One region of the Pectobacterium parmentieri genome, then DNA from elsewhere that is predicted to be linked to it. Evidence: predicted binding sites of a transcription regulator. Region 1 holds the regulator's gene; each other region holds the start of a gene.
The links. Region 1 encodes CRP, which controls carbon source genes, mostly activating them, when cyclic AMP is high. Its sites were predicted from a motif close to ATGTGANNNNNNTCACAT; they were not measured.
Positions count from the first base shown of each region.

Region 1 (10,736 bases):
GCAGTTTCACCCGGAGAGCATTCTCAGCCAGCAAGGACATCAGCTTTTGGATAATTTCCTTAAAATTTAGCTATATAGAAAGTTATTCTCTCTAGTGGCCGATTTAATATTGCCTGTAATTGATTTTTTATGCATATTTATTGACTATATTTTCATTCTAACGTGATGGATAGCAGAGTGAGGCAGCAAATGGCAGCAGAGCAGAAAGCAGTGACACGGGATACTCACGATAAAGTGATTTTGCCGGTTTATGCACCCGCGAAGTTTGTACCAGTGAAAGGTAAAGGGAGTCGCGTCTGGGATCAGGATGGTCGTGAATATATCGATTTCTCTGGTGGTATCGCGGTCACGGCGCTCGGTCACTGCCATCCGGCGCTGGTCAACGCATTGCAGCAGCAGGGCGAAAAGCTGTGGCATACCAGCAATATTTTCACTAATGAACCCGCACTACGCCTCGCTAGCAAACTGATCGATGCCACGTTTGCCGATCGTGTGTTTTTTGTTAACTCCGGTGCAGAGGCTAACGAAGCGGCATTTAAGCTGGCACGTCACTATGCGGTTAAACGCCATAGTCCGTATAAAACCAAGATCATCGCCTTCTACAATGCATTCCATGGTCGCACGCTGTTCACCGTTTCAGTTGGCGGACAACCTAAGTATGCCGATGGTTTCGGGCCTAAGCCTGCCGATATTGTGCACGTACCATTCAACGATCTGGCTGCGGTTAAAGCAGTGATGGACGATCACACCTGCGCGGTTGTGCTGGAGCCGATTCAGGGAGAGGGCGGTATTACACCCGCTACGCCTGAGTTTTTGCAGGGCGTTCGTGAGTTGTGCGATCAACATAAAGCGCTGTTGGTGTTTGATGAAGTGCAGAGCGGGATGGGGCGTACCGGTAAATTATTCAGCTATATGCACTATGGGATTACGCCGGATATCCTGACAACCGCTAAAGCGTTGGGCGGTGGTTTCCCTATTAGCGCGATGCTGACGACGGAAGAGATCGCATCGGCCATGACGGTTGGGGTACACGGAACGACCTATGGCGGCAATCCGCTGGCCTGTGCGGTGGCAGAAGCCGCGCTGGATATCATCAATACGCCGGAAGTGCTGTCGGGCGTAGCAGATCGTCACGATCGCTTTGTTAGTGAACTTGAGAAAATCAACCAGCAGTACGGTGTGTTTGATCAGGTACGTGGTATGGGGCTGCTGTTGGGGGCCGAACTGAAACCGCAGTGGCATGGCCGTGCGGGCGAATTTCTGGCTGCCGCAACGGCACAGGGGCTGATGGTGTTGATGGCGGGTCCGAACGTCATCCGTTTTGTGCCGTCTTTGATCATTGATGAAGATGATATTGCACAGGGGATGGCGAAATTCGCCAACGCTGTTGCGCAGGTCGTTAACGCAGGAAACTGAGTTACGCTCTTAAAATAGCAGCGATAAAAAAACGTAGGGAACGTTTTTCAACGTCGCTTGCGACGGCCCGCAGGGGGGCGGCCAGGGATGGCACGCCATAAAAAACGTAGGGAACGTTTTTCAACGTCGCTTGCGACGGCGCGTGGGGTGACGAGCAGAAAACTCGCCATAAAAAAAGCGTGAGGCCGAGGCTTCACGCTTTTTTATTGGTAGGGTACCGCGACAGGGATTTAGCGAGTGCCGTAAACGACGATCGTTTTACCGTGTGCAGAGATCAGATTCTGGTCTTCTAACATTTTCAGAATGCGGCCCACGGTTTCACGCGAGCAGCCAACGATTTGCCCAATTTCCTGACGGGTAATTTTAATTTGCATGCCATCCGGATGTGTCATGGCATCAGGTTGTTTGGCCAGGTTGAGTAATGTTTGGGCGATACGGCCAGTCACATCAAGGAAGGCGAGGTTGCCGACTTTTTCTGAAGTCACCTGAAGTCTGTTTGCCATTTGCGCAGACAGGCGCATGAGGATGTCCGGGTTAACCTGGATGAGTTGACGGAATTTTTTGTATGAAATTTCAGCCACTTCACAGGCAGTTTTTGCCCGAACCCAGGCACTGCGCTCCTGACCTTCTTCAAACAGGCCTAGCTCACCAATAAAATCGCCCTGATTGAGGTAGGAAAGAATCATTTCCTTGCCTTCTTCATCTTTGATTAGCACTGCGACAGAGCCTTTCACGATGTAGTAAAGCGTTTCTGCTTTTTCACCTTGGTGAATCAGCGTGCTCTTCGATGGATACTTGTGGATATGACAATGGGAAAGGAACCATTCGAGAGTTGGGTCTGTCTGCGGTTTGCCGAGAACCATTCGCTATCATCCTCTGTTGTAATTCACTGCGCAAATTACAGGGGTCAGAGTTCCCTGTACGGCGTGTTTAACTGCTAAAAAAATAAAATTCAGTCTAGGCAGAATGACGTCAGGGAATATACTGGAACCACTGTACCCTTGATTTTCCGGTTGCTACCTTGCCGCACCGTAAACGTGGCTGGGTATGTCTGGCTACGTCATCATCTTCTTCGTTTCTGGGTTTGTCCAGAAAAGGTCTATTCTATTTTTGTTTTAACACAGCTTTAATGATGTGTCTTGTGTTGTCTCGCTTCAGCATGACAAAGCTCTGATTAACGCTGGTTTTTGTACAGTAACGATATAAATTTTCAAAAAAATTTTAGTGGAGAGGCATCATGCAGGCTCGGGTAAAATGGGTTGAAGGCTTAACGTTTTTGGGCGAATCGGCATCAGGGCACCAGATATTGATGGACGGTAATTCTGGCGATAAAGCGCCTAGTCCGATGGAAATGGTGTTGATGTCCGTAGGGGGATGCAGCGCGATTGATGTGGTTTCAATTCTGCAAAAAGGCCGCAACGATGTGGCAGATTGTGAGGTGAAATTAACCTCGGAACGCCGCTCTGAAGCGCCGCGTTTATTTACCCATATCAATCTGCATTTTATTGTGACGGGGAAAGGGTTGACCGATAACGTCGTTGAGCGGGCGGTTGCCCTATCAGCGGAAAAATACTGCTCCGTGGCATTGATGCTGGGCAAAGCCGTTGAAGTGACGCACAGTCACGAAATTAGAGCGCTGGCATAGTTCCTTCCTCTGGGCACTAATTCTGCTCACTTGAGCCCGTTATTAGGAGAAACACCGGGGGGGAGGTTCTCGTAGGGAGGCCTCACCCCGGTGGACGGCCCGAGTATCTCGATGCATAAACGATTGGTATTATCCTCGGGCACGTTCTCACCGTGCCCAGCTTTGCTTATTCGATGGCTTTCCCTTCTATCAGCCGCTGCACCAGCGGTGCCATGATTAGCTCCATCGCTAGCCCCATTTTTCCGCCGGGGACGACCAACGTGTTGATGTGGGAGATAAACGCCCCCTGCAACATGGCGAGCAGATAGGGATAATCAATATTATCCAATCCCTGAAAGTGGATGACGACGAAACTTTCATCCAGTGAGGGGATTGACTTGGCAGCAAACGGGTTGGAGGTGTCCACGGTGGGGACGCGCTGGAAGTTGATGTGTGTGCGAGAAAACTGTGGCGTGATGTAGGTGATGTAGTCTTCCATAGAGCGGACGACGGAATCCATCACCGCTTCACGCGAATGACCACGTTCATTGACGTCACGAATCAGCTTTTGGATCCACTCCAGGTTGACGATCGGTACCACGCCGACGAGCAAATCGACATGCTGTGCCACGTCGTTTTGATCGGTGACCACGCCACCATGCAGCCCTTCATAGAACAGGATATCGGTGGGCTCCGGCATCGGTTCCCACGGTGTGAATGTACCGGGAACCTGATTGTAGGGGATCGCTTCATCGTAGGTATGAAGGTATTTACGCGTCTGACCGTGACCATGTAGGCCATATTCGATAAACGATTGTTCCAGCAGGCTGAAATCATTCGCTTCCGGGCCGAAATAGCTGATGTGTCGCCCTAAATCACGCGCTTTGCGGATCGCCATGTCCATTTCCGGGCGGGTATAGCGGTGAAAGCTGTCGCCTTCCAACTGGGCTGCTCGTAGATCAAACTGCTGGAAAATCTTACGAAAGGCCAGACTGGTTGTCGTGGTACCTGCTCCGCTGGAGCCGGTAACCGCAATAATCGGATGCTGATGTGACATAAGGCGCGTGACTCCGTGATCGCGATGCCACATAGGCTGAAGCCTGTGTGCATCCTCAAAAAAGACGTAATGGTTCCCATTGTTAGCATGTTTGGCGTGCGCTTTCACGCCTTTCGCCATGATCAATAAGGGGCATGCCCTCCGGCATTGAGCTGGCCGCGTGGCATAATATTGAGGGTTTCATGTAACTCAGACCACACCAAAACTACGTCGCCAGATTGGAGTTGGCTACGGATATCTTCCACTTTCTGTGCCAGCGAGCGCTCCTGTTCGCCGTAATCAGTGCCTTCGCGCAGCACGAACGATTCGATGATGTTATCCAGCGTTTCTGGATCGAGCTGTTGCCAGGGAATAATCACGCTATGTTTCCTGAGTAAAAGGGTTCCTGGGTCAAAAGGGTTCCTAGAGAAGAATCGGTGGCGTAGTCCAAAAATGGGCTAAGCCAGTTGGGAATGCGCTGTTCCAGCCACATTTCCGGTTTCAATAACGTACCACTGACGAAGCCAACGTGCCCACCATGTTCCGTTAGCTGATACTCAATATTAGACGGTAACTGCGACAGATCGGGAATCACCTCCGGCGTCATGAAAGGATCGTCTTTCGCGTGGATGATCAGCAGCGGTTTGCGTATTTGAGGTAACAGCGGCAGAGCGCTACAGCGTCGATAGTAGTCAGCCGCATCGTGAAAGCCGTGGATACGTGAGGTAATGACGTCATCAAACTCGCGTAACTGACGGATTTTCTTCAACTGCGGCAACTGAATCGGCAGCGTGTCCGGGTAGGCGGCCAGCTTGCGTCCCGCGTTTTGTTTCAACAGACGCAGCAGGTAGTGCTGATAGATGCGGGAGAAACCTTGTTCCATCCGACGGCTACAGGGTTCGAGCATCAAGGGGGCGGAAACGATGACCGCAGCGGACAAGGAACAGGCTTCACCCTGCTGGCCGAGCAGGTAGGCCAGCATGTTGCCGCCGAGAGAAACGCCGATGGCGGCGGTAGGAGCCTCGCCCAGCGTCTCCTGCATCCAGTGCAGGAAATAGCCGGCATCGCTGGTTTCTCCAGAGTGATAAATACGCTTCATCCGGTTGGGCTTACCGCTGCACCCGCGAAAATGCATGATGACGGCCAGCCAACCGCGCTGTTTGCAGGCATGAAGCAGGCCGTGGGCATAGGGGCTATGGAAGCTGCCTTCCAAGCCGTGAAACAGCACCACGCGCGGTTTATGCCTCGCCTGCTCGGGCGCCTCGCTCCATGCCAGATCGACGAAATCGCCGTCCGGTAATTCGAGCGCTTGCCAGACTGGTAAAAACTGCGCGTGACGGCGAATCAGGCGCGGTAATAGCGTTTGCAGATGCGGATTATGCGCGCCGCTCAGCGGGCGAAAATGGTCATGCATAAAGAATATGAAAATCTTGTTGTCGGCTCTTGTACGATCAATATCACACTGTTAGCTTCAATGCTGCCAGTTGGTACGACATTTGGGTCAGGAGCGCCCACAAATAATGGAACTGAGTTTATTTCTTTCGATGTTGGGCTTTTTGTGGGTAGCGGCCATCACACCGGGGCCGAATAATATGCTGTTGACCACCTCGGGCGCGAATTTTGGCTTTATGCGTTCACTGTGGTTGATGGTCGGTATTATGCTGGGCATGCAGAGCATTCTGCTGCTGGTCGCATTCGGCGTCGGTGGTTTGATTCTGATTTATCCTTCGCTGCACTTTGTCCTGAAAGTCCTCGGTAGCGCCTATCTGCTTTGGCTGGCGTGGAAAATCGCCACGGCGGCTTACGAACGGCTGGAGACGTCCGTTGCACCGCCTCAGCCGATCCGACTTTATCAGGGGTGGTTACTGCAATTTCTGAACCCGAAAGCGTGGCTCATGGCGCTGGGTGCGGTTGCCAGCTTTAGTCTGGCGGGTGAAGGTTATAACCATTCTGTGATCGCGATAAGCATCGGCATTGTGCTGGTGAATTTGGTTTCCGGCGTCATCTGGCTTGGGTTTGGTACGATGATTGGGCGACTGCTGCGCAGTAAGAAAGCGTGGATTATCTTCAACGTGTCAATGGGGCTGCTGACTGCCGCCTGTGTGCTGTTGATTTGGCATTAGTGCTGAACTGATGCTGATGAGGCCGCGAGCGGTTTACCGCTCGCGACGCTTTTCAGACGAGAGATATCAAAGTTACTCGCTCTGCATCATCTGCTCTAACTGTTCCTGTGCGTCTAGCCAGGACAGCTCTGTTTCTTCCAGATCGATTTTGACTTTGGTTTGCTGTTGCAGGCAGTCGGTGAGTTCGGCTTTGCGGCTGATATCGTAGATTGCACTGTCCGCCAGTTTGGCTTCAAGTGTGGCCAGCGCTTCACCCAGCTTTTCCATCTGCTGCTCAAGCTTGGTTATCTGCTTACGCAGCGGCTGAGTTTGTGTTCTCAACTCGGCTTCGCGACGTTTCTGATCTTTTCTACCCTGCGCACTGTTGGCGGCATTCTCTTTTGGCGTTTCATCGGCCGCATTTTCCTGACGTTGCAGGCCAACCAGCCACTGTTGGTAGTCTTCCAAATCACCGTCGAACGGTTCGACTTTCTGGTCGTGTACCAGATAGAGATCGTCAGTGGTCGAACGGATCAGGTGTCGATCGTGCGAGACGACAACCAGCGCGCCTTCAAAATCGATTAACGCTTCGGTTAGTGCCTGACGCATATCCAGATCGAGGTGGTTGGTCGGTTCGTCGAGCAGCAGGAGATTCGGACGCTGCCAGACGATCAGCGCCAGCACCAGACGGGCTTTTTCGCCGCCGGAGAAGCGCTCGGTGATTTCGGTGACTTTGTCACCCTGAAAACCGAAGCCGCCGAGGTAGTCGCGCAGTTGCTGTTCCGTTTCCCGTTCTGCCAGACGCACCAGATGTTGCAAGGGGGACTCGTCCGCACGCAGAAACTCTAGCTGATGCTGGGCGAAGTAGCCGAGCTTAACGCCTTTCGCTAGCCCGATTTCCCCTTTCAGCGGGGCAAGTGTGCCCGCAAGCAGCTTGATCAGCGTGGATTTACCCGCACCGTTATGGCCGAGCAATCCGATGCGGGAACCTGGCACTAAATTGAGTTTGATGGATTCGAGAATCAGCTTGTCGTTGTAGCCAGCACTGACCTTTTCCATCTTCATGAGTGGATTGGGCAACGATTCCGGCGCGCGAAAGCTGAAGCGGAAAGGGTTATCGACATGCGCTGGCGCAATCATCTCCATGCGTTCCAGCATTTTTATCCGGCTTTGCGCCTGTTTGGCTTTGGTCGCTTGCGCACGGAACCGATCAATATAGTGTTGCAGATGCGCGACGCGCTCCTGCTGGTGCTCATAGAGCGATTGCTGTTGTGCGAGGCGGGTGGCGCGCTGGCGTTCAAACGAGGAGTAGTTGCCGGTGTACTCGTTGAGCGACTGCTGTTCGATGTGCAGAATCTTGGTCACCACCGGATCGAGGAAGTCACGGTCGTGCGAGATCAATACCAGCGTGCCGGCGTAGTTTTTCAGCCATTTTTCCAGCCAGATGACCGCATCCAAATCGAGGTGGTTGGTTGGTTCGTCCAGCAACAGCAGGTCTGAACGACAGATCAGCGCCTGTGCCAGATTCAGGCGCATCCGCCAGCCGCCGGAAAAGGCACTGACAGGTTGTTGCAACTGTGGCTGAGAAAACCCTAATCCACTGAGCAGACTTGACGCTCTGGCTTGTATCGTCCAGGCCTGAATGGCATCCAGCTTGCCGTGCAGGGTGGCAATAGCGTTGCCGTCGTTCTCTTCGTTGGCGGTTTGCAACGCAGCTTCCAACTGGCGAAACTCGCGGTCACCGTCAATCACGTAGTCCAGCGCAGGTTTGTCCAATGCCGGTGTTTCCTGGTTGACCCAGGCCAGTGACCAGTTTTGCGGGAATGTCGCGCTACCGCCATCGGCGCTGATTTCACCTTTCAGTAATGACAGCAGCGTAGATTTACCACAGCCGTTTTTGCCAACCAGACCGACTTTCTGGCCGGGATTAACCGTTGCTGTCGCGTTGTCGATTAGAACGCGTACACCACGTCGAATTTGCAGCGAAGAGAAAACAATCATAAAGCGCCGTATGTTCAGAGTATGTTAAATTATGGACATATCAGGACACGCGGTGTCCTGTTTTTAGTCGTTGCGCTGCATGGTAACGGAAAACGATTATCATGACGACGCTTTGGAGGGGAATGATGTCGCAGCCACCGAAGATTTTGCTGCTGTATGCCCATCCGGAACCACAGGACTCGGTAGCAAACCGCGTCTTATTGCAACCGGCGCAGCAGTTGGCAAATGTAACCGTGCACGATCTTTATGCACACTATCCTGATTTCTTTATCGATATTCATCACGAACAACAGTTGCTGCGCGAGCATCAGATCATTGTTTTCCAACACCCGTTTTACACCTATAGCTGCCCGGCGTTACTGAAAGAGTGGCTCGATAGGGTGTTATCCCGTGGTTTTGCCAATGGGATTGGCGGCAATGCGCTGGCGGGCAAATACTGGCGTTCGGTGATTACGACCGGTGAACCGGAAGATGCTTATCATGCTGATGGTAACAACCGCTACCCGATGGAAGATTTGCTACGCCCGTTTGAGCTGACGGCCGCCATGTGTCGTATGCACTGGATGCGCCCCATGATTGTTTACTGGGCACGTCGTTTACAGCCCGATGTGTTATCGAGTCAAGCCAGAGCTTACGGTGAATGGCTCTCCTCACCTTTATCTGAAGAGGAACGCTAATATGGAGAGTTCTGCGCTACTGACCGCCGGAGTCTTGTTTTTGTTTGTGGCGGTAGTAGCCGTACCGATCGCTGCCCGATTAGGGATTGGCGCCGTATTGGGCTATTTGATCGCCGGGATCGCCATTGGCCCTTGGGGGCTCGGCTTTATTCGTGACGTGGACGCTATCCTGCACTTCTCGGAGCTGGGTGTGGTTTTCCTGATGTTTATCATCGGCCTGGAGCTGAATCCGGCCAAGCTCTGGACGCTGCGTCGTTCGATCTTCGGCGTTGGGGCGGCGCAGGTTGGCCTGAGTGCGCTGATTCTCGGTGGGGCATTATATCTGACAGACTTCTCGTGGCAGTCAGCGTTGATTGGTGGCGTGGGGCTGGCGATGTCGTCAACAGCCATGGCGCTGCAACTGATGCGCGAGAAAGGCATGAATCGCAGTGAGTCCGGGCAGCTTGGCTTCTCTGTCCTGCTGTTTCAGGATCTGGCCGTTATCCCTGCGTTGGCGTTGATTCCGATTCTGGCGGGTGTGCAGGGGGATTTCGGCGATTGGGAGCGGATCGGGCTTAAAGTTGCCGCGTTCCTCGGCATGTTAATCGGTGGCCGCTATCTGGTGCGTCCGCTGTTTCGTTTTATTGCGGCATCTGGCGTGCGCGAAGTATTCACTGCTGCCGCGCTGTTGCTGGTGCTCGGTTCTGCGTTGTTTATGGAAGCATTAGGGCTTTCCATGGCGTTAGGCACTTTTATCGCTGGTATTCTGCTGGCGGAAAGTGAGTACCGGCATGAACTGGAAATTGCGATTGAGCCGTTCAAAGGTTTACTGCTTGGGCTGTTCTTCATCTCCGTGGGGATGGCGCTGAATCTCGGCATCCTCTATACCCACATCGTAAAGATTATGGTTGCGGTATTGGTGCTGGTGGCAGTGAAAGCGGCGGTACTTTATTTCCTTGCGCGGATTAACCGAATGCGCCGCTCCGAGCGCTTGCAGTTTGCCGGTGTGCTGAGTCAGGGCGGCGAGTTCGCTTTCGTGCTGTTTTCCGCCGCGGCTTCATTCAACGTATTGAAAGGTGAACAGTTGCCGCTGTTGCTGGTGACGGTGACGCTATCGATGATGACGACGCCTTTGCTGATGCAGGTGATTGACCGCATTCTGGCGCGTCGTTATAACGTGCAGGACGTGCCGGATGAGAAGCCGTATGTTGAAGACGACGAGCCGCAGGTCATTGTGGTGGGCTTCGGACGTTTTGGACAGGTGATCAGCCGCTTGCTTATGGCGAACAAAATGCGGATTACGGTTCTTGAGCGCGATATCAGTGCCGTCAGCCTGATGCGTAGCTATGGCTATAAGGTTTATTATGGTGATGCCACGGAGCTGGAACTGCTGCGTTCGGCGGGAGCGGACAAAGCGCGATCGATTGTGATCACCTGTAATGCGCCGGAAGATACGATGGAAATCGTACATCTGTGTCAGCAGCATTTTCCAAATCTGGAGATTCTGGCACGGGCGCGTGGTCGTGTTGAAGCCCATGAACTGCTGCAAACCGGTGTGAAACATTTCTCGCGTGAAACCTTTTCCAGCGCGCTGGAGCTGGGGCGGAAAACACTGGTGACGCTCGGTATGCACCCCCACCAGGCGATGCGGGCGCAACAGCACTTTCGCCGTCTGGATATGCGCATGCTGCGCGAGCTGATGCCGCAGTTGACGGGGGATGTCGCACAAATTTCCCGTGTGAAAGAGGCGCGCCGTGAACTGGAGGATATTTTCCAGCGCGAAATGCTGCGTGAGCGCCGTCGGCCCAGTGTGTGGGATGAGGACGACGAGTAAGAATCAATAACGCCTACTGGATAAGTTCTTGGATACAGGTTCTGTAATGGATAATGGGAGCGAGCAT
Region 1 covers NZ_CP015749.1:4,704,665-4,715,400, forward strand. The annotation lists gene A8F97_RS21335 (aminodeoxychorismate synthase component II) at 1-70, shown strand, start outside; gene argD (bifunctional acetylornithine/succinyldiaminopimelate transaminase) at 190-1,416, shown strand; gene crp (cAMP-activated global transcriptional regulator CRP) at 1,647-2,279, opposite strand; gene A8F97_RS21350 (OsmC family protein) at 2,654-3,061, shown strand; gene A8F97_RS21355 (phosphoribulokinase) at 3,228-4,097, opposite strand; gene A8F97_RS21360 (YheU family protein) at 4,220-4,456, opposite strand; gene A8F97_RS21365 (hydrolase) at 4,453-5,490, opposite strand; gene A8F97_RS21370 (LysE family translocator) at 5,597-6,199, shown strand; gene A8F97_RS21375 (ABC transporter ATP-binding protein) at 6,272-8,179, opposite strand; gene kefG (glutathione-regulated potassium-efflux system ancillary protein KefG) at 8,305-8,856, shown strand; gene kefB (glutathione-regulated potassium-efflux system protein KefB) at 8,858-10,669, shown strand; gene A8F97_RS21390 (YheV family putative zinc ribbon protein) at 10,735-10,736, shown strand, end outside.

Region 2 (10,736 bases), 520 kb from region 1:
AATAATTAGAGAAAAAACGATGAAGAATAGGTGAGTAGAACATGGAATTTTTACTGGAGATGTGTTCTATATAAGCGTCGTTTCTGATTAAGAAAAATCACTTGTTAATTTTTTTATGTTATTTTATTGCTTCAATGAAATAAAATGTTTCTGCATTGCTACTTGTTATTCTTTTTCTGCGTTTTTTCACATTCTCATTGAAGCCGAATTTATTATAGATCAAATAACGCCATCCGCAGGCCGGCGAATGCCCCCGACCTGCGGAAAAAGATAATCAGGTTACCGGTGCCGGGTTGAAAACGGCCAAGGCGTTATGAAGTCCCCATTGATCGGACCAGGTTTTTTTCTTGTTGCTTGCGATATCCAAAATAAAATGGAAAAGCTGCCAGCCGACGTCTTCAATCGTGGCCTCTCCGGTCGCAATCGTACCTGCATCAATGTCCATCAGATCGTGCCAGCGGTTTGCCAATGCGGTACGGGTCGCCATTTTGATTACGGGTACAGCCAATAGGCCATAGGGCGTACCGCGGCCGGTGGTGAAAACTTGTACGGTGATACCGGAAGCAAGTTGCTGAGTACCACACACAAAGTCGCTGGCTGGCGTTGCCGCGTAAATCAGCCCGCGTTTGGTTGGGCGTTGGCCGGGGGACAGGACTTCGACGATGGCGCTGGTGCCGGATTTTGCGATGGAGCCGAGCGCTTTTTCCACCACATTCGCGAGGCCACCTTTTTTGTTGCCCGGCGATGGGTTGGCGCTACGATCGGTCTGGCCGCTGTCGAGATAGTTATCGTACCAGGCCATTTCTTCCAGCAGACGTTTACCAACTTCTTCATTGATGGCGCGCGGTGTTAACAGATGAATGGCGTCACGCACTTCGGTTACTTCAGAAAACATGACGGTTGCGCCGCAGCGTACTAGCAGGTCGGAGGCAAAACCAACGGCTGGATTAGCGGTGACGCCAGAGAAAGCATCGCTGCCGCCACACTGCATGCCGACAACCAACTCTGATGCTGGGCAAGTCTCACGCTGACGTTTGTTCAATCGTTGCAGGTGTTTGTCGGCCATTGTCAGAATGTCATCCACCATCGATCGGAAGCCAACATGGTGTTCATCCTGCAAGCGGACAATGCTGGTGTCATCGAGGGAGATGGCTTGTACATCTGGCGTTCCTTCCAGTAGGCGTTCCGGCTGTAATTTTTCACAGCCCAGACCCACCACCAGTATTTCGCCACCAAAATTTGGGTTCAGTGCCAGATTGTGAATGGTGCGAATGGGAACCACTGCGGCAGGGGCATTGATTGCCACGCCACAGCCATAGAGATGATTGAGCGCGACTACGCCATCCACATTGGGATATTTGGGCAATAAATCTCGCTCGATAATTTTGACCACATAGTCAACCACGCCCGCGACGCAGTGTACGCTGGTGGTAATGCCTAGCAGATTCTTCGTACCTACGCTGCCATCGGCGTTACGGTAACCTTCAAAGGTATAACCTTCCAGCGGGGGCAGGGTGGGGGGAATTTTGGTCGCCAGCGGCAGGGTTTCCAGCGCAGGAGCCTGAGGCAATTCGACCAGGGATTCATCAATCCAGCTTCCTTGGGCAATATCGCGCAGTGCATACCCGATAATTTCACCATAGCGGATGATGGCACCTGACTTGATGATATCAACAAGGGCAACTTTGTGTCCCTGTGGAACATGCTCAATTAATTCCAGATTATCATTAAAACGGGTTCCGGCACGTAAGCCATTATTATTAACAACAATGGCAACATTATCAGAATCATGGACCTTAATATAAAGTGGCTGCTCTTGTGCAGCATTACTTTCTGATTTATCTGACATGATGCAAGCCTTTATTATTTGTTTATTCGACATAGTGTGGCAACTATTGCCACATCACTAACTTCATTGCTCGCTAACGAGTATACGTGAGGATCCCTTCTCGTACATTATGCAATTGACCTAAGCCAGTGCTTTTTACTTCTTATTTATCAGGCGAAAATACAATTTTTGGTGAGTTTGATCACATTCCGTCTGTGTGTGTTTTTTAGGATGGAAATGAAAATAAGGTAAATGAATGTAAAAAGAGAATAACGGCATTTTTCGTGAAACACCTCGCACTATATAGGGCAAGTGCACCAACATATTCTAACGGGCAATTTTAATGTTGTGCTTTTATCTAGTGAGCACCCAGCAGGTAAAAATTATAATGTTCCTGCGATTTGAAGATGTCAGCTAATTACTTTGAAGCTATATAGCCTGACTATTCGCAAAAAAATAAAAACGGGAATTTACTATACCCTAAATAATTTGAGTTTCAGGTAGGCGGCAAGAGAAAGAGTCCCGATGAACTTACTCAGGTAAATGATTCGGGTGAGTGAACGCAGCCAACGCACATGTAACTTGAAGTATGACGGGGATATCCACTGATCTTCATTCTGATAACCCTACACCGTTATCTGTTATTTGGAATGAATGAGCGAACCGCGATTGAAGCAGGAGTTCATCATGAATACAGTAAGCTCAGCAGCTGGCGCGATACAAAAGAGAACAAACGCCCGCTACTGGATTGTCGTGATGTTGTTTATTGTCACGTCATTTAACTACGGCGACCGCGCCACATTGTCCATTGCTGGCTCTGCTATGTCCAAAGAGATTGGATTGGACGCGGTAGGGATGGGATTTATCTTCTCTGCGTTCTCCTGGGCATATGTTATTGGTCAAATACCTGGAGGCTGGCTGCTCGATCGCTTTGGCTCAAAGAAAGTCTATTTCTACAGTATCTTCACCTGGTCGATTTTTACCTTATTACAAGGCTTTGTCGATATTTTCAGCGGTGCGGGCATTGTCATTTCTCTGTTCCTCCTGCGCTTTATGGTCGGCTTGTGTGAATCACCTTCCTTCCCGGGAAATAGTCGAATTGTGGCTGCCTGGTTCCCCGCACAAGAGCGTGGAACGGCTGTCGCGATATTCAACTCGGCACAGTACTTTGCGACCGTGATCTTCGCTCCTATCATGGGCTGGCTGGTACACGCCGTAGGTTGGGCGCATGTGTTCTGGTTCATGGGCGGATTGGGTATCATCCTCAGCTTTGTCTGGCTTAAAGTGATCCACGATCCCAAAGATCACCCTGGCGTGAATCAGGCTGAACTGGATTATATTGAAGCGGGTGGCGCACTGATCAATATGGACGCCAAAGGGTCGAAGAAAGCGCCAGTGAAGGGTGAAAAATGGCATCAGATCAAGCAATTAATGCAGTCTCGCATGATGCTTGGTGTTTACATCGGTCAATATTGTATTAACGCACTGACCTACTTTTTCATCACCTGGTTCCCACTTTATCTGGTTCAAGCGCGCGGCATGTCGATCCTAAAAGCGGGATTTGTCGCCTCGGTTCCTGCTATCTGCGGTTTTGTGGGAGGCGTTCTGGGCGGCATCATTTCTGATTATCTGATGCGTCGGACCAATTCACTGACCTTTGCCCGTAAAACGCCTATCGTGCTGGGTATGCTGCTTTCCATGTCGATGGTGATTTGTAACTACGTTGAAACCGAGTGGGTTGTCATTGCGGTGATGTCTGCGGCCTTCTTCGGTAAAGGTATTGGTGCGCTTGGCTGGGCAGTAATGGCCGATACCGCGCCGAAAGAAATCAGTGGGTTAAGCGGCGGGCTGTTTAACATGTTTGGTAATGCGTCTGGTATCGTGACGCCGATTGCGATTGGCTACATCATCGGCATGACCGGTTCTTTCAATGGCGGTCTGGTGTATGTCGGGATCCATGCGCTGGTTGCCATCGTCAGCTACCTGTTCATCGTGCAAGATATTAAACGTATCGAATTGAAGCCATTCGTTAAGAATTAAAACCATTCGCTACTGCATTAATCTGCATCTAAGCAGTAACACAAAACGCTGTGCCGTCATACTGATGGTTCGGCGTTTTGTTCTTTATTTATGTCATGAAAAGTAGGGATTTACCTCTTCGAAATTAGGTGCCAATAGTACGTATTCCGATGTTTATCAGGCAGAAATTCGCGTTTCTCGGTTTTCGTGAAACACCTCCCATTCGCTTGTGATAATGACATATTTAATCTGCATTTCGATAGGGAATGCTGTGCTATTGCCCAATGAGTTGTGAAATAAGAAAACTTATACTTTTTACTGAGGTTGGTAAGGCGGCACGGATTATGGCACCGCTTTCCTGACCGTGTTATTTCGGTATTAAGGGAGTTATACCTGTTTTTATTCTGATCACCCTACAAGCATGGTTCATTCCAAATCAGAGTAAAAACAAGGTCGCGCTAATAAAGTAGGAAAACAACATGAAATCATCTACTGGTGCACCATCTGTTTTTTATTTCTGTATGACTGAATTATGTTCACCCGTCCCAACGTGCTCCTGCGTTTTGGCAAACATCGGAAATCTACGCGTACATTCTGTGCGCTCTATTCATGACGGGAGCCTGTAATGACAAACTTTTCAGCGACGCCTGTCATTACCGACATGAAAGTCATCCCCGTTGCGGGTTATGACAGCATGCTGCTGAATATCGGTGGCGCACACGGTGCTTACTTCACCCGTAACCTTGTGGTTTTAACCGACAGTGCTGGGCATACCGGTGTTGGTGAAGCGCCCGGTGGTGAAGTTATTTACAACACGCTGGTTGAAGCGATTCCCCGCGTGAAAGGCGAACAAATCGCTCGGATGAATCGTCTGGTTCATGACATTCATCTCGGCAACCAATCTTCTGATTTTGACTCCTTCGGCAAAGGGGCCTGGACGTTTGAGCTGCGTGTGAATGCGGTGGCGGCACTCGAAGCGGCACTGCTCGATCTGCTGGGGCAATTCATGGGTGTCCCTGTTGCCGAACTGCTGGGGCCAGGTAAGCAGCGTGATGAAGTCACTGTGCTCGGTTATCTGTTCTATATCGGCGATCGCACGAAGACGGATTTACCCTATTTATCAGGTGAGAAAGTATCCGGTGAAAAAGGCAAGCATGAGTGGTACCACCTGCGTCACCAGCAGGCGATGGACAGCGAAGCGATTGTGCGTTTGGCTGAAGCCACCACTGACCGCTACGGATTTAAAGATTTCAAGCTCAAAGGCGGTGTGTTGCCCGGCGAGCAGGAAATCGATGCCGTGAAAGCGCTGAAAAAGCGTTTTCCGGATGCGCGTATTACCGTCGATCCAAACGGTGCCTGGCTGCTGGATGAAGCGATAGACTTGTGTAAAGACATGAAGGGTATTCTGACTTATGCGGAAGACCCGTGCGGTGCTGAGCAAGGCTTCTCCGGCCGTGAGGTGATGGCGGAATTCCGCCGTGCAACCGGGCTACCGGTAGCAACCAACATGATTGCCACCAACTGGCGCGAAATGAACCATGCCGTGATGTTGCAGGCGGTCGATATCCCGCTGGCCGATCCGCATTTCTGGACGATGCACGGCGCGGTGCGTGTTGCTCAGATGTGCGACGAATGGGGCCTAACGTGGGGCTGCCATTCAAATAACCATTTCGATATCTCTTTGGCGATGTTTACACACGTGGGGGCTGCGGCTCCGGGTAACCCGACGGCGATTGATACGCACTGGATCTGGCAGGAAGGCCAGCATCTGACCAAAGAGCCGCTGCAAATCGTCAACGGTAAAATTAAGGTGCCAGAGCGCCCCGGTCTGGGGATTGAGCTGGATATGGAACAGGTCATGAAAGCCCACGATCTGTACAAGAAATTACCGAGCGGGGCACGTAATGATGCCGTCGCTATGCAGTACTTGATCCCAGGTTGGAAGTTTGATCGCAAACGCCCGGTTTTTGGCCGCTAACCCTACATAAAAAATTAGAGAGATAAGGATAAGAAAATGACGTTGCAAAATTCAACGCCGGTTATTACCCACATGCAGGTTATTCCGGTTGCAGGTCACGACAGTATGCTGCTCAACCTGAGTGGCGCACATGCACCCTATTTCACGCGTAACATTGTGATTCTGAAAGATAACGCCGGGAATACCGGTGTCGGCGAAATTCCCGGCGGTGAGAAAATCCGTCAGACGCTGGAGGATGCTGCCGCGCTGGTGGTGGGCAAAACGCTAGGCGAATACAAAAACGTGATGACGGCAGTGCGTGCGCAGTTCGCCGATCGTGATTCCTCTGGGCGCGGTTTGCAGACGTTCGATCTGCGTACCACCATCCATGTCGTCACGGGGATAGAAGCTGCCATGCTCGATCTGCTGGGGCAATTCCTCAATGTCAGCGTGGCTTCACTGTTGGGCGATGGTCAACAGCGTGATGCAGTAGAAATGCTGGGTTATCTGTTCTACATCGGCGATCGTAATAAGACCGATCTGCCTTACCAGAATCAGACGAATGAGAAGTGTGATTGGTATCGTCTGCGTCACGAAGAAGCCCTGTCGCCAGAAACCATCGTGCGTCTGGCCGAAGCCGCGTATGAAAAATATGGTTTTAATGATTTCAAACTGAAAGGCGGCGTACTGGCCGGTAGTGAAGAAGCCGAAGCGGTGACTGCGCTGGCGAAACGATTCCCGCAGGCGCGCATCACGCTAGACCCGAATGGTGCCTGGTCACTGGATGAAGCCATCGGTTTGGGTAAACAACTGCGCGGTGTTCTGGCGTATGCAGAAGATCCGTGTGGCGCAGAACAAGGTTTCTCTGGTCGTGAAGTGATGGCCGAGTTCCGTCGTGCGACGGGGCTGCCTACCGCGACCAACATGATCGCCACCGACTGGCGACAAATGGGCCACACCATCTCGCTGCAGTCGGTCGATATTCCGTTGGCCGATCCACACTTCTGGACGATGCAAGGTTCCGTTCGCGTGGCGCAGATGTGCCACGAATGGGGCTTAACCTGGGGTTCTCACTCCAATAACCACTTTGATATTTCACTGGCGATGTTTACCCAGGTTGCCGCAGCGGCTCCGGGTAAGATTACGGCAATTGATACGCACTGGATTTGGCAGGAAGGCAACCAACGCCTGACGAAAGAACCGTTGCAGATTGTTGGCGGCATGGTGGAAGTGCCGAAGAAACCGGGTCTGGGTGTCGAGCTGGATATGGATCAGGTAATGAAAGCACACGAACTGTATAAAAACATGGGATTAGGCGCACGTAACGACGCAATGGGAATGCAGTACCTTATTCCTGAGTGGACGTTTGATAATAAACGTCCGTGTCTGGTTCGCTAACGTTCTGCTTTTCCGTTTTTTGAGCGCGCCGCTTCAGGCAAGCGGCGCTGGAATGACCGAGGATAAAAAATGAAGACTCCGCTGTTACCTAACCGTTTTCGCCAAGATTTGCAGCAGGGGAAAACGTTGATTGGCTGCTGGTGTGCGCTAGGCAATCCGATTTCAACCGAAGTGCTGGGGCTCGCGGGATTCGACTGGCTTGTGCTGGATGGAGAGCACGCGCCTAACGATATCGTGACGTTTATTCCCCAGCTAATGGCGCTGAAAGGTAGCCACAGCGCGCCTGTCGTCCGTCCGCCGTGTAATGAACCGATCATCATCAAACGGTTGCTGGATATTGGGTTCAATAACTTCCTGATCCCCTTTGTAGAAACGGCGGAGGAAGCCGCGCGTGCGGTTGCCTCCACTCGTTATCCGCCAGCCGGTATTCGCGGCGTTTCCGTGGCGCATCGTAGCAACAGCTATGGCACCGAACCGGACTATTTCGCCAAGATTAACGACAACATTACCGTCGTGGTGCAAATCGAAAGCCAGGACGGCCTCGACAATCTGGATGCGATTATCGCAGTCGATGGCGTAGACGGCGTATTTGTTGGCCCGAGCGACCTGTCTGCGGCGCTGGGCTATCTCGGTCAGCCTAACCACCCTGAGGTGCAGAAGGCGATCCGCCACATCTTCGATCGCGCGGCGGCACATAACAAACCGTGCGGCATTCTGGCACCGGTTGAAGCCGATGCGCGTCGCTATCTGGAATGGGGCGCAAGCTTTGTGGCCGTTGGTAGCGATCTGGGCGTGTTCCGCAGCGCGACACAGGCGCTGAGCGACAAATACAAGAAGTGATTCAGACATTCCGCTGCGAATCGGGCTCGTCATGAGACGGGGCCATCGTGAATTGAAGTGATATCTACATCAGACAATGAGGTTAGGGCGATGAAAATTGGTTTTATTGGGCTGGGCATTATGGGAAAACCGATGAGTAAAAATCTGCTGAAAGCAGGTTACTCATTAGTCGTGATGGACAGAAATCTGGACGCGGTCGCGGAAGTGGTAGCGGCGGGTGCAACGGCGGCTGAAACGCCAAAACAGGTTGCGGCGCAGAGCGACATTATCATCACCATGCTACCTAACTCTCCGCACGTTAAAGAGGTGGTGCTGGGTGAAAACGGCGTCATTGATGGCGCGCGTGCCGGAAGCATTGTGGTGGATATGAGTTCCATCGCACCACTTGCCAGCCGTGAAATTGCGGCTGCGTTGGCGGCGAAAGAGATCGCCATGCTGGACGCCCCGGTTAGCGGCGGTGAGCCTAAAGCGATCGACGGCACGCTGTCCGTGATGGTCGGTGGTGACAAAGTGCAGTTTGACCGCTGCTTTGAAATTCTTAAATCAATGGCAGGTTCCGTTGTACATACCGGCGATATCGGCGCGGGCAACGTCACCAAACTGGCGAATCAGGTCATTGTGGCACTCAATATTGCCGCTATGTCTGAAGCGCTGGTGCTGGCGACGAAGGCAGGGGTTAACCCCGATCTGGTTTATCAGGCGATCCGCGGTGGGTTGGCGGGCAGCACCGTGTTGGATGCGAAAGCGCCGATGGTGATGGATCGTAACTTCAAGCCAGGGTTCCGTATCGATTTGCATATCAAAGATCTGGCAAATGCCTTGGATACTTCACACGGCGTTGGTGCACAGTTGCCGTTAACGGCGGCGGTGATGGAAATGATGCAGGCGCTGAAAGCGGACGATCTGGGATCGGCTGACCACAGTGCGCTTGCGTGTTACTACGAGAAACTGGCTAAAGTAGAAGTTACGCGATAAGCCGTGAAGCGATAGTCACGAGGCTGGCACAGGATGCCAGCCGACTGGCAGATAAGCATTCTGATCTACCCAAGAGATTTCAGGATCTCTGCCCTGAAAGCTGATGGGTATAAGCGCTATTTCATGAGCGCGCGGATTATTGATGCAATCGGAACGTTGATGAAATCGGATCGTTTATGAAAATAGTGATCGCACCGGATTCTTATAAAGAAAGCTTGTCTGCACAAGAGGTTGCTACGCAGATTGAAAAGGGGTTTCGTGAAATATTTCCCGATGCCTGCTATGTCAAATTGCCCGTTGCAGATGGTGGAGAAGGCACGGTTGAAGCCATGGTTGCTGCGACCGATGGTAAGATTGTTAATGTTAAGGTGACAGGACCGTTAGGCGATAATATTGACGCGTTCTTTGGCCTGTCTGGCGATGAAAAAACGGCGTTTATTGAGATGGCGGCGGCAAGTGGCCTGGAGCGCGTGCCTTCACAACAGCGTAACCCATTAAAAACTACCAGCTATGGCACAGGTGAGTTAATTCGCTGCGCGTTGGATCATGGTGTCCAGCATTGCATCATCGGGATTGGCGGGAGCGCAACCAATGACGGCGGGTCGGGCATGGTGCAGGCGTTGGGCGCGAAACTGTTGGATAAACAGGGCGAACAGATTGGTTTTGGTGGTGGTGAACTCGACAAACTTGCGCGCATTGATATCAGTAAGTTGGATGAACGTATCAAAGACTGTCGTTTTGAAGTGGCCTGCGATGTGACCAACCCGTTGACGGGAAAACAGGGCGCATCAGCGATTTTTGGTCCTCAGAAAGGCGCAACGCCGGAGATGATCGAACAGTTAGATAATGCGTTGAAACATTATGCTGCAGTGATCCGTCACGATCTGGACATGGATGTGGAACAGGTTCCTGGTGCCGGCGCGGCAGGGGGAATGGGCGCGGCGTTACAGGCCTTTTGCGGCGCTGAGCTTCGTCAGGGAATCGAGATTGTCACGGAAGCGCTGGGGCTGGATGAACTGGTTCGGGATGCCACGCTGGTGATTACTGGGGAAGGGCGCATCGATAGCCAGACGATCCATGGCAAAGTACCGATTGGCGTGGCGCGAGTCGCCAAACAGTATAATAAACCGGTTATTGGTATTGCAGGCAGCCTGACGGCAGATGTCGGCGTGGTGCATGAACATGGTCTGGATGCCGTATTCAGCGTGCTTTACAACATCTGCTCACTCGAAGAAGCGTTGGATAATGCGGCAGAGAATGTGCGAATGACGGCGCGTAACATCGCCGCCACGATCCGACTGGCGCAGTCAGTATCGGGCGCGTGCTACGAAGGAGCATGAAATAGCTGTATTGTCAGCACACGAAACTGTCTCCACAGCCACATAAAATGTGGCGAAGAGACCGGGCTATGTCGGCCATTGATTATGGGAGTCGGGGATTGATATGCGGCTGGGCGGCATTGTTAACGTTGTCAATCTCGTCCAGTAATTCCAGCCATTCGGGTTCGAGATCGTTGGCGTGAACACCTTTACGCAACTGTTGTTCCAGATAGCGGCAGATGCGTTTCAGACGCGGAACGCCGCTGTAGCTGCAACTGCCGTGCAGTTTATGGACCAGCTCGATAATATCGTCATCCGTCTGACCATTTAGCACGTTCTCTATTTTCCGCTGCACCTCCGGTAGGAAATCCAACAGCATTTGTAACAGGTCACGCGCCAG
Region 2 covers NZ_CP015749.1:193,900-204,635, forward strand. The annotation lists gene garD (galactarate dehydratase) at 275-1,849, opposite strand; gene A8F97_RS00845 (MFS transporter) at 2,516-3,868, shown strand; gene A8F97_RS00850 (enolase C-terminal domain-like protein) at 4,473-5,825, shown strand; gene gudD (glucarate dehydratase) at 5,862-7,202, shown strand; gene garL (2-dehydro-3-deoxyglucarate aldolase) at 7,272-8,042, shown strand; gene garR (2-hydroxy-3-oxopropionate reductase) at 8,133-9,017, shown strand; gene A8F97_RS00870 (glycerate kinase) at 9,194-10,357, shown strand; gene barA (two-component sensor histidine kinase BarA) at 10,440-10,736, opposite strand, start outside.
Region 2: the regulator CRP is predicted to act here: its motif matches at 2,019-2,036, upstream of garD (galactarate dehydratase).

Region 3 (10,736 bases), 560 kb from region 1:
GTCAAAAATGAAATCTTTGCCGTTTTCACCATCGTTCAACACCATTTTTCCATCGTGGGTAAAAATGGCGAAAGCCAGCGCATCATCATCCTGTTTACCTCGGTTTTTATGTACCAGGCTTTTGGTCTTGGGCAGAGATGCTGGCTGGATTCGCAATTCATCGGGATTCATGGTGGCCAGACGTTTGGCAAACAGCATTTGCTGGGTATCAAATAGTTCATTGATGTTATGGCGCGTTTGAGACCACGCAAGCAGACTGGCTACACCCCAGCACATTACTGTCAGCAGCGTAAAACCCGCAACCAGGCGTAAACGCAGGCTGAGTCGGTTCATGGTGCGTCCCCCAGAATATAGCCAATGCCATGCACGGTACGGATAAACCCGCTGCCCAGCTTTTTGCGCAGGTGGTGGATATGTACTTCGACCGCATTGCTGGAGACATCATCGTCCCACCCATAGAGCTTTTCTTCTAACTGCGCACGGGTGAGTACACGGTTTGGATTGAGCAAAAACAGTTCCAGCAGCGCCAGTTCGCGGGATTTTAGTATCAACGGCTCGCAGTTAAGCGTGACGCTCCGCGAGCCCGGTTCAAGGGAAACCGAACCGTGCGTTAATTCAGGTTGGAGCTGACCGTGACGGCGGCGAATCAGTGCCTGTAGACGAGCGGCAACTTCCGTCAGTGCAAAGGGCTTACATAAATAATCATCGGCACCCTGTTGCAACCCTTCCACGCGCTGTTCCAGCGCATCACGGGCGGTCAGAATCAGTACCGGTTCGTCATGTCCAGCCTGACGCCACTGGCGTAGGATATCCATCCCATCCATACCCGGCAGGCTGAGATCGAGCACCACTGCATCATAAGGTGCGGCCTTCAATGCGGCGGCACCCGCTTTACCTTCCGTAAACCAGTCAATAGTAAAGCCCAGTTTGGTCAACCCAGCTTTTAGGCCATCACCGATCAGGCGATCGTCTTCGATTAACAATATTCTCATGGCCGCCTCGCAGGGAATGTGTCGCTGTCGCATTTACGCCGTTCCCGGTTTTATACGAAATCGTTGGGCGGCGTGTACAGGAAAAATCGCTGAAATCGGGCGATTTCAGCAATATAAAAAAATAAAAATGCAAAGGATGACTCCTTAAGATTCTGTTAAGAACGGTTTGTTTTAATCCTTCTCGAAAACCGATTACTCCCGCAGGCTAACTGCGAAACGACAGGCAAAATAAGGAAGGAATACGATGAAAAAAGCAGCGGCGTTATTCGCCATTACCGCTCTGGTTTCTGCCCCCGTATTTGCTGCACAAAGCGGCGGTGGTTTCGTCAACCCGGAAACGCCTGCGGTTGGCACACATAAAGGGGGATTCCTCGATCCACAGAATTCCCTCACGACGGTAGCTAAGGCTAAAGATCTGCGTGATGACAGTTGGGTTACGCTGAGTGGCAATATTGAAAAACGGATTGGTGATGAGAACTATCTGTTCCGCGACTCGACGGGAACAATAGAAGTTGAAATCGACCATAAGCGTTGGAATGGCCAGATGGTTTCACCCACGGATAAAGTGGAAATTCAGGGTGAGTTGGATAAAGATTTCAATTCCGTCGAGCTGGATGTGAAGCAGATTCGTAAACTCTAAGGCGTTATTCTCAATTATCAAGTGGCGGGCGATTGCCTGCCCTTTCTCTATTTACCAACCACTATCTCCGTCATTTTTCACGTTGGCTACATTGATTCACCCAGGTAATCGACGTGATTAAGCTCACCAAGACACCTTTCTTTGCCATCTTCCTGAAACCTGAGTTATCTAGGTTAGATAACCACATTCTGTTGTCTTTATTTTTTGTTAGCGAAACGTTTCGATGGTGATCACATTTTTTTTATTTCTTCGTTGCCTTTCTCTCTTCTTTTTCTAGAATATTATCAGCGAAACGTTTCGCTGGTGGGGTGAGAAGATGAAAAAAGCAGCACTATTGAATTCAGATATTTCTTCCGTGATTGCTCGACTGGGGCACACCGATAGTCTTGTTATTGGTGATGCTGGTTTACCGATTCCAGAAACGACGACCCGTATCGATCTGGCGTTGACGCACAATGTGCCAACGTTTTTGCAGGTGGTTAATGTTGTCACCAGTGAAATGCAGGTCGAGGCCGCTATTCTGGCGGAAGAGATGATTGAAAAGAACCCCGCGGTCCATGACGCATTACTCGATCAATTGAAGCAACTTGAACAACATCAGGGAAACTCAATTGCATTGCACTATGTCAGCCATGAAGAATTTAAAACCCAAAGCGGTAAAAGCCGGGCCATCATTCGCAGCGGAGAGTGCTCTCCGTATGCCAATGTCATCCTTTGTGCTGGCGTAACGTTCTGAGGTATCAATGCAACCTTTACTGCAACTGCAAGGCATCACGAAATCGTTTCCGGGCGTTAAAGCGCTTTCCGGTGCGGCACTCAATGTCTACCCGGGAAAAGTGATGGCGCTGGTGGGCGAGAACGGTGCGGGCAAGTCCACCATGATGAAAGTCCTGACCGGGATCTACCGTAAAGATGCCGGCAGCATCCATTTTCTGGGGCAAGAGGTGGATTTCAACGGGCCGAAAGCGTCTCAGGAAGCAGGTATCGGTATTATCCATCAGGAACTTAACCTGATCCCCCAACTGACGATTGCCGAGAATATCTTCCTCGGTCGTGAATTTACCAACCGTTTCGGTCGTATCGACTGGAACAAGATGTATGCGGAAGCGGATAAACTGCTGAAGCGCCTTAATTTGCGCTACGACAGTCGCCGTATGGTGGGGGATTTATCGATTGGCGATCAGCAAATGGTGGAAATTGCCAAAGTGCTGAGCTTTGAATCGAAAGTCATCATCATGGACGAACCCACCGATGCCCTGACGGATACTGAAACCGCGTCGTTATTCAGTGTGATCAAAGAGCTGCAATCTCAGGGATGTGGCATCGTCTATATTTCCCACCGTTTGAAAGAAATCTTCGAAATCTGCAATGACATTACCGTTTTCCGTGATGGTCAGTTTATCGGCGAGCGTCCGGTAAGCGACTTACAGGAAGACACGCTGATTGAAATGATGGTGGGACGCAAGCTGGAAGATCAGTACCCACGCTCGAATAAAGCGCCGGGAGACGTTCGCCTTAAGGTGCAGAACCTGTCTGGGCCTGGTGTCGACAGCGTCAACTTTACGGTGCGAAAAGGTGAAATACTGGGGGTCGCAGGGCTGATGGGCGCGGGCCGTACTGAACTGATGAAGATTCTCTACGGTGCATTGCCGCGCACTAGCGGCAATGTGACGCTTGATGGCCGCGACGTGGTAACGCGTAAACCGCAGGATGGTTTGGCGAACGGCATCGTTTACATTTCTGAAGATCGCAAGCGAGATGGTCTGGTGCTGGGCATGTCGGTAAAAGAAAACATGTCGTTAACTGCGCTGCGCTATTTCAGCCATGCTGGCGGTCGTCTCAAACACGCCGAAGAACAGTTGGCGGTCGCCGACTTTATTCGCCTGTTCAACGTTAAAACGCCTTCTATGGCGCAGCCTATCGGCCTGCTTTCCGGCGGTAATCAGCAAAAAGTGGCGATTGCCCGTGGCCTGATGACGCGCCCGAATGTCTTGATCCTTGATGAGCCGACGCGTGGCGTTGACGTGGGAGCGAAGAAAGAAATTTATCAGTTAATTAATCAATTCAAAGAAGAAGGGTTGAGCATCATATTGGTGTCATCCGAAATGCCCGAAGTCTTGGGAATGAGCGATCGCATCATTGTGATGCATGAAGGGCGCTTAAGCGGTGATTTCCCGATTGAGCAAGCAACCCAGGAAGCACTGATGGCTGCGGCCGTTGGTAAGCAATACGGCGCAAAGCAGGAGTAAGTCAGACATGAGTTCTCAATCTATCGCGGCAAAACGCTGGTTTAGCAAAGAGTGGTTACTGGAGCAGAAATCGCTGATCGCGCTCCTGATCCTGATTGCGGTTGTTTCCGCCATGAGCCCTAACTTTTTCACCCTGAATAACCTGTTCAATATTCTCCAGCAGACATCGGTGAACGCCATTATGGCCGTCGGTATGACGCTGGTGATCCTGACCTCGGGAATCGATTTGTCGGTAGGTTCACTGCTGGCGCTGACGGGTGCTGTAGCGGCTTCCATCGTTGGGCTTGAAGTGAATGCGCTGGTGGCCGTATTTGGCGCACTAGCATTGGGTGCGCTGATTGGTGCAGGCACGGGTGTCATTGTTTCCAAAGGCAAAGTGCAGGCATTTATCGCTACGCTGGTCATGATGCTGTTACTGCGCGGTGTAACGATGGTTTATACCAACGGTAGCCCGGTGAATACCGGTTTTTCCGATGTGGCAGATGCTTTTGGCTGGTTTGGTATCGGTCGCCCGTTGGGTATTCCGACGCCAATCTGGATCATGGCTATCGTCTTCGCTGCGACGTGGTACATGCTGCACCATACGCGTCTGGGGCGCTATATCTATGCGCTTGGCGGTAATGAATCCGCAACCCGCTTATCCGGTATCAGCGTTGATAAAATCAAGATTATTGTCTATTCCCTGTGTGGGCTGTTGTCTGCCCTGGCGGGAATTATCGAAGTTGCACGTTTGTCCTCTGCACAGCCTACCGCGGGTACAGGGTATGAACTGGATGCCATCGCGGCGGTGGTATTGGGCGGCACCAGTCTGGCAGGAGGCAAGGGGCGTATTGTTGGCACGTTGATCGGCGCACTTATCCTTGGTTTCCTCAACAACGGACTGAATTTATTAGGTGTTTCTTCTTACTACCAAATGATCGTCAAAGCCGTCGTCATTTTGCTGGCGGTTCTGGTAGATAACAAAAGCAGTAAATAACCTTCATTCACACAGGAATTGAGTTATGAATATGAAAAAGCTGGCTACTCTGGTTTCCGCTGTTGCGCTGAGCGCGACTGTCAGTGCTAATGCCTTGGCCAAAGATACGGTTGCTCTGGTGGTTTCTACGCTGAATAACCCGTTCTTTGTTTCCATGAAAGAGGGGGCACAGAAAGAAGCCGATAAACTGGGTTATGAGTTGATTGTGCTGGATTCCCAGAATAACCCTGCGAAAGAATTGGCTAACGTTCAGGATTTAACGGTTCGTGGCACCAAAGTTTTGCTGATCAACCCGACTGACTCTGATGCGGTAGGCAATGCAATCAAAATGGCCAATCAGGCCAAGATCCCGGTTATTACGCTGGACCGTGTCGCTAGCAGCGGTGAAGTCGTCAGTCACGTTGCTTCTGATAACGCTTTCGGCGGTAAAGTTGCCGGTGATTTCATTGCCAAAAAATTGGGCGAAGGTGCCAAAGTGATTCAGTTGGAAGGGATTGCAGGAACCTCTGCTGCGCGTGAGCGAGGGGCGGGTTTCATGAAATCTGCTGAGAAAAATAAATTCGCTATGCTGGCAAGCCAACCGGCTGACTTCGATCGTACTAAAGGGCTGAACGTGATGCAGAACCTGCTGACCGCACACCCTGACGTTCAGGCGGTATTTGCACAGAATGATGAAATGGCGTTAGGCGCACTGCGTGCACTACAAACCGCAGGCAAAACCGATGTGCTGGTTGTGGGCTTTGACGGTACTCAAGACGGCGTGAAAGCCGTTGAGTCAGGCAAGCTGGCTGCTACGGTGGCTCAGCGTCCAGACCAGATCGGCGTAATCGGTATCGAAACGGCTGCGAAAGTGCTGAAAGGCGAAAAAACGCAGGCCATCATTCCGGTTGACCTGAAGTTGGTAGCAAAATAATTAAAAAGATACCCTAAATAATTCGAGTTGCATGACAAAACGTTAAGCGTTTTGAACAGCGCTAGCGCTGGCCCGAAGGGTGAGGCTCAAAACTGAGCCGAGTATTACCAACGCACAAGCAACTTGAAGTATGACGGGTATAAAGCAGGGCTCGCGCCACCCGTTTGTGGTGGCGCATTATTAACGTAGCGGGATTCGACATAATGAAAACGGGTAAGCTGGTGGTGCTGGGCAGTATTAATGCTGACCATATTCTCAATCTTGAGCAATTTCCCCGCCCGGGCGAAACGGTGATCGGTGAACAATATAGTGTCGCTTTCGGCGGAAAAGGGGCTAACCAAGCGGTTGCCGCTGGCCGAAGCGGTGCGGATATTGCTTTTATTGCCAGCGTTGGAAACGATGATATTGGTGCTCGCATTTGTCAGCAGCTATCCAAGGATAACATTGATGTTTCCGCCGTTGAGGCTATCTCTGGGGAAACAACGGGCGTTGCGCTGATTTTTGTTAACGCTGACGCTGAGAACATGATTGCCATTAACGCAGGCGCGAATGCTGCTGTGACACCAGATTATCTTCACCGTCATCAGCAACACATCATTGATGCTTCTGCGTTGCTGATGCAGCTTGAGTCGCCGTTGGAAACGGTTATCGCCGCAGCCAAATTGGCGCATGAACACCAAACAAAGGTGATTCTTAACCCTGCCCCTGCTCGTGAACTGCCTGATGAACTGTTATCACTGGTCGATATGATCACGCCGAATGAAACCGAAGCGCAGTTCTTGACGGGAATTACCGTTGAGACGGAAGAGGATGCCGCTCGCGCAGCACAGATTCTTCATGACAAAGGCATTGAAACGGTTCTGATTACATTGGGTAGCCGTGGCGTATGGTTGAGTGAACGTGGTCAAGGGCAGCGTATTCCGGGGTATCGTGTAAAAGCCGTGGATACTATTGCTGCCGGAGACACCTTTAATGGTGCGTTGGTTACCGCGTTGTTGGAAAATCGGCCAATGTCTTCAGCGGTGAAGTTCGCTCATGCGGCGGCAGCGATTGCGGTAACTCGCCGAGGCGCTCAACCCTCTGTCCCATGGCGCGAAGAGATCGACGCATTTTTGCAAGCTCAGGAGTGATCTTTGGCTACCATGAAAGATGTCGCCCGTCTGGCGGGCGTTTCTACTTCTACTGTATCTCACGTCATTAATAACAATCGGTTTGTCAGCGATACCATTCGCGAAAAGGTGACGAAGGCCGTTGAGGATCTCAACTATGCGCCGTCTGCGCTAGCCAGAAGTCTGAAAATAAACCAGACCCGCACCATCGGCATGTTGCTCACGGCCAGTAGTAACCCGTTTTATGCTGAAGTCGTGCGTGGCGTTGAACGCTGTTGTTATGAGCGGGGCTATAGCCTGATTCTGTGCAACACCGAAGGCGATCGCGACAGAATGAGTCATAGCCTTGAAACGCTGCTGCAAAAGCGGGTCGACGGTGTATTGCTGATGTGCACTGAAAGCCATCGCCCCCTGCCTGAAATGATGAGCCGCTATCCTTCTGTTCCTATGGTCATGATGGATTGGGCACCTTTTGAAGGTGTTATCGATGTTATTAAAGATAACTCTTTGCTTGGCGGAGAGATTGCCACCAATCACCTCATTTCTCGCGGGTATAAAAAGATAGCCTGCATTGCGGGTCCGAAAGATAAGACGACAGCCTATAACCGACTGGAGGGCTATCGACAGGCGATGCAACTCGCTGGGCTATCCATTCCCACTGATTATGAAATTTTTGGTGATTTTGAATTTGAAACGGGCTATCGCGCGATGCAACAGTTATTAGCGCTGGAAGATAAACCCGAAGCGGTATTCACCAGTAACGATGCAATGGCTGTTGGTGTTTACCACGCGCTTTATCAGGCTGGGCTTTCAATTCCTCAAGACATGGCAGTTATTGGTTACGATGATATTGAACTGGCCCGCTATATGTCTCCGCCTCTCACTACGGTTCATCAACCAAAGGATGAGCTCGGCGAATTGGCGGTCGATACGCTGCTGTATCGTCTGGAACATCCAAATACTGAACCTAATGTGTTGGTGCTGACCCCGGAATTAATGGTGCGTCAGTCCGTTCGGTAACATTTGGGCTAAGGAAACGCTGAAAAATCCGGCATAACGGCGTCTTTTAATGCGCCTTGCTGAAAAAAACCTCACTCGGAAATTATTTTGCATTTAGCGCTTGTCAGCCGCCGAGAAGTCCCTATAATGCGCCTCCACTGACACGGCAACAGCGACACACCGTTGCGGTGACAGAAAAAAGATTTACTAAAGGCGGTCAGTAATGACTTGACTTTAAAGCGGATTAGCATAGTATATGCAGCCCGCGCCACCGAAGAAGTGGCACTGCTCTTTAACAATATAATCAGACAATCTGTGTGGGCACTCACAAGACCGTATCTTAACGATATAAAAAGTCTTGAAGAGTGAACAACAGTAAATTCATTACGAATAAACAGTTTTAATTCTTTGAGCATCGCTGACGAGTTCAGCAAATCAAACAAATCTTAAATTGAAGAGTTTGATCATGGCTCAGATTGAACGCTGGCGGCAGGCCTAACACATGCAAGTCGAGCGGTAGCACAGAAGAGCTTGCTCTTCGGGTGACGAGCGGCGGACGGGTGAGTAATGTCTGGGAAACTGCCTGATGGAGGGGGATAACTACTGGAAACGGTAGCTAATACCGCATAACGTCTTCGGACCAAAGAGGGGGACCTTCGGGCCTCTTGCCATCGGATGTGCCCAGATGGGATTAGCTAGTAGGTGAGGTAATGGCTCACCTAGGCGACGATCCCTAGCTGGTCTGAGAGGATGACCAGCCACACTGGAACTGAGACACGGTCCAGACTCCTACGGGAGGCAGCAGTGGGGAATATTGCACAATGGGCGCAAGCCTGATGCAGCCATGCCGCGTGTGTGAAGAAGGCCTTCGGGTTGTAAAGCACTTTCAGCGGGGAGGAAGGCGATAAGGTTAATAACCTTGTCGATTGACGTTACCCGCAGAAGAAGCACCGGCTAACTCCGTGCCAGCAGCCGCGGTAATACGGAGGGTGCAAGCGTTAATCGGAATGACTGGGCGTAAAGCGCACGCAGGCGGTCTGTTAAGTTGGATGTGAAATCCCCGGGCTTAACCTGGGAACTGCATTCAAAACTGACAGGCTAGAGTCTTGTAGAGGGGGGTAGAATTCCAGGTGTAGCGGTGAAATGCGTAGAGATCTGGAGGAATACCGGTGGCGAAGGCGGCCCCCTGGACAAAGACTGACGCTCAGGTGCGAAAGCGTGGGGAGCAAACAGGATTAGATACCCTGGTAGTCCACGCTGTAAACGATGTCGACTTGGAGGTTGTGCCCTTGAGGCGTGGCTTCCGGAGCTAACGCGTTAAGTCGACCGCCTGGGGAGTACGGCCGCAAGGTTAAAACTCAAATGAATTGACGGGGGCCCGCACAAGCGGTGGAGCATGTGGTTTAATTCGATGCAACGCGAAGAACCTTACCTACTCTTGACATCCACAGAATTCGGTAGAGATACCTTAGTGCCTTCGGGAACTGTGAGACAGGTGCTGCATGGCTGTCGTCAGCTCGTGTTGTGAAATGTTGGGTTAAGTCCCGCAACGAGCGCAACCCTTATCCTTTGTTGCCAGCACGTAATGGTGGGAACTCAAAGGAGACTGCCGGTGATAAACCGGAGGAAGGTGGGGATGACGTCAAGTCATCATGGCCCTTACGAGTAGGGCTACACACGTGCTACAATGGCGTATACAAAGAGAAGCGACCTCGCGAGAGCAAGCGGACCTCATAAAGTACGTCGTAGTCCGGATTGGAGTCTGCAACTCGACTCCATGAAGTCGGAATCGCTAGTAATCGTAGATCAGAATGCTACGGTGAATACGTTCCCGGGCCTTGTACACACCGCCCGTCACACCATGGGAGTGGGTTGCAAAAGAAGTAGGTAGCTTAACCTTCGGGAGGGCGCTTACCACTTTGTGATTCATGACTGGGGTGAAGTCGTAACAAGGTAACCGTAGGGGAACCTGCGGTTGGATCACCTCCTTACCAAAAAGATGTGTGTTAAGTGAAGTGCTCACACAGATTGTCTGATGAAAATAACGAGCAGAAATACCTTAATAGGCTTGTAGCTCAGGTGGTTAGAGCGCACCCCTGATAAGGGTGAGGTCGGTGGTTCAAGTCCACTCAGGCCTACCAACTCTTCCATGAGTGGTATCTAAGGTAACTGTAAGTAGAGACGGGGTTATAGCTCAGCTGGGAGAGCGCCTGCCTTGCACGCAGGAGGTCTGCGGTTCGATCCCGCATAGCTCCACCATCACTACTCGCTATGATAAAAAACATCAGAGTGTACCTGTTTGGGTGCACTGCGATGTTTTGCTCTTTAACAATCTGGAACAAGCTGAAAATTGAAACATGACGGCTGACAAAACACGATGACCTTCGGGTGCATCGTGATGCATCAGTCTGTCAATGAGTCTCTCAAATAATCGCAGCGCGAACGTGACCTTGATTTATTCAAGACACCTTCGGGTTGTGAGGTTAAGCGACTAAGCGTACACGGTGGATGCCTAGGCAGTCAGAGGCGATGAAGGGCGTGCTAATCTGCGATAAGCGTCGGTAAGCTGATATGAAGCGTTATACCCGACGATACCCGAATGGGGAAACCCAGTGTGTTTCGACACACTATCATTATGTGAATACATAGCGTAATGAGGCGAACCGGGGGAACTGAAACATCTCAGTACCCCGAGGAAAAGAAATCAACCGAGATTCCCCTAGTAGCGGCGAGCGAACGGGGAGGAGCCCAGAACCTGAATCAGTTTGTGTGTTAGTGGAAGCGTCTGGAAAGTCGCACAGTAAAGGGTGATAGTCCCGTACACAAAAATGCACAAGTTGTGAGTTCGATGAGTAGGG
Region 3 covers NZ_CP015749.1:4,148,508-4,159,243, forward strand. The annotation lists gene qseC (quorum sensing histidine kinase QseC) at 1-333, opposite strand, end outside; gene qseB (quorum sensing response regulator transcription factor QseB) at 330-992, opposite strand; gene A8F97_RS18805 (YgiW/YdeI family stress tolerance OB fold protein) at 1,237-1,632, shown strand; gene rbsD (D-ribose pyranase) at 1,949-2,368, shown strand; gene rbsA (ribose ABC transporter ATP-binding protein RbsA) at 2,376-3,881, shown strand; gene rbsC (ribose ABC transporter permease) at 3,889-4,857, shown strand; gene rbsB (ribose ABC transporter substrate-binding protein RbsB) at 4,883-5,770, shown strand; gene rbsK (ribokinase) at 5,974-6,900, shown strand; gene rbsR (ribose operon transcriptional repressor RbsR) at 6,904-7,899, shown strand; rRNA gene A8F97_RS18840 (16S ribosomal RNA) at 8,327-9,869, shown strand; tRNA gene A8F97_RS18845 (tRNA-Ile) at 9,943-10,019, shown strand; tRNA gene A8F97_RS18850 (tRNA-Ala) at 10,062-10,137, shown strand; rRNA gene A8F97_RS18855 (23S ribosomal RNA) at 10,360-10,736, shown strand, end outside.
Region 3: the regulator CRP is predicted to act here: its motif matches at 1,851-1,868, upstream of rbsD (D-ribose pyranase).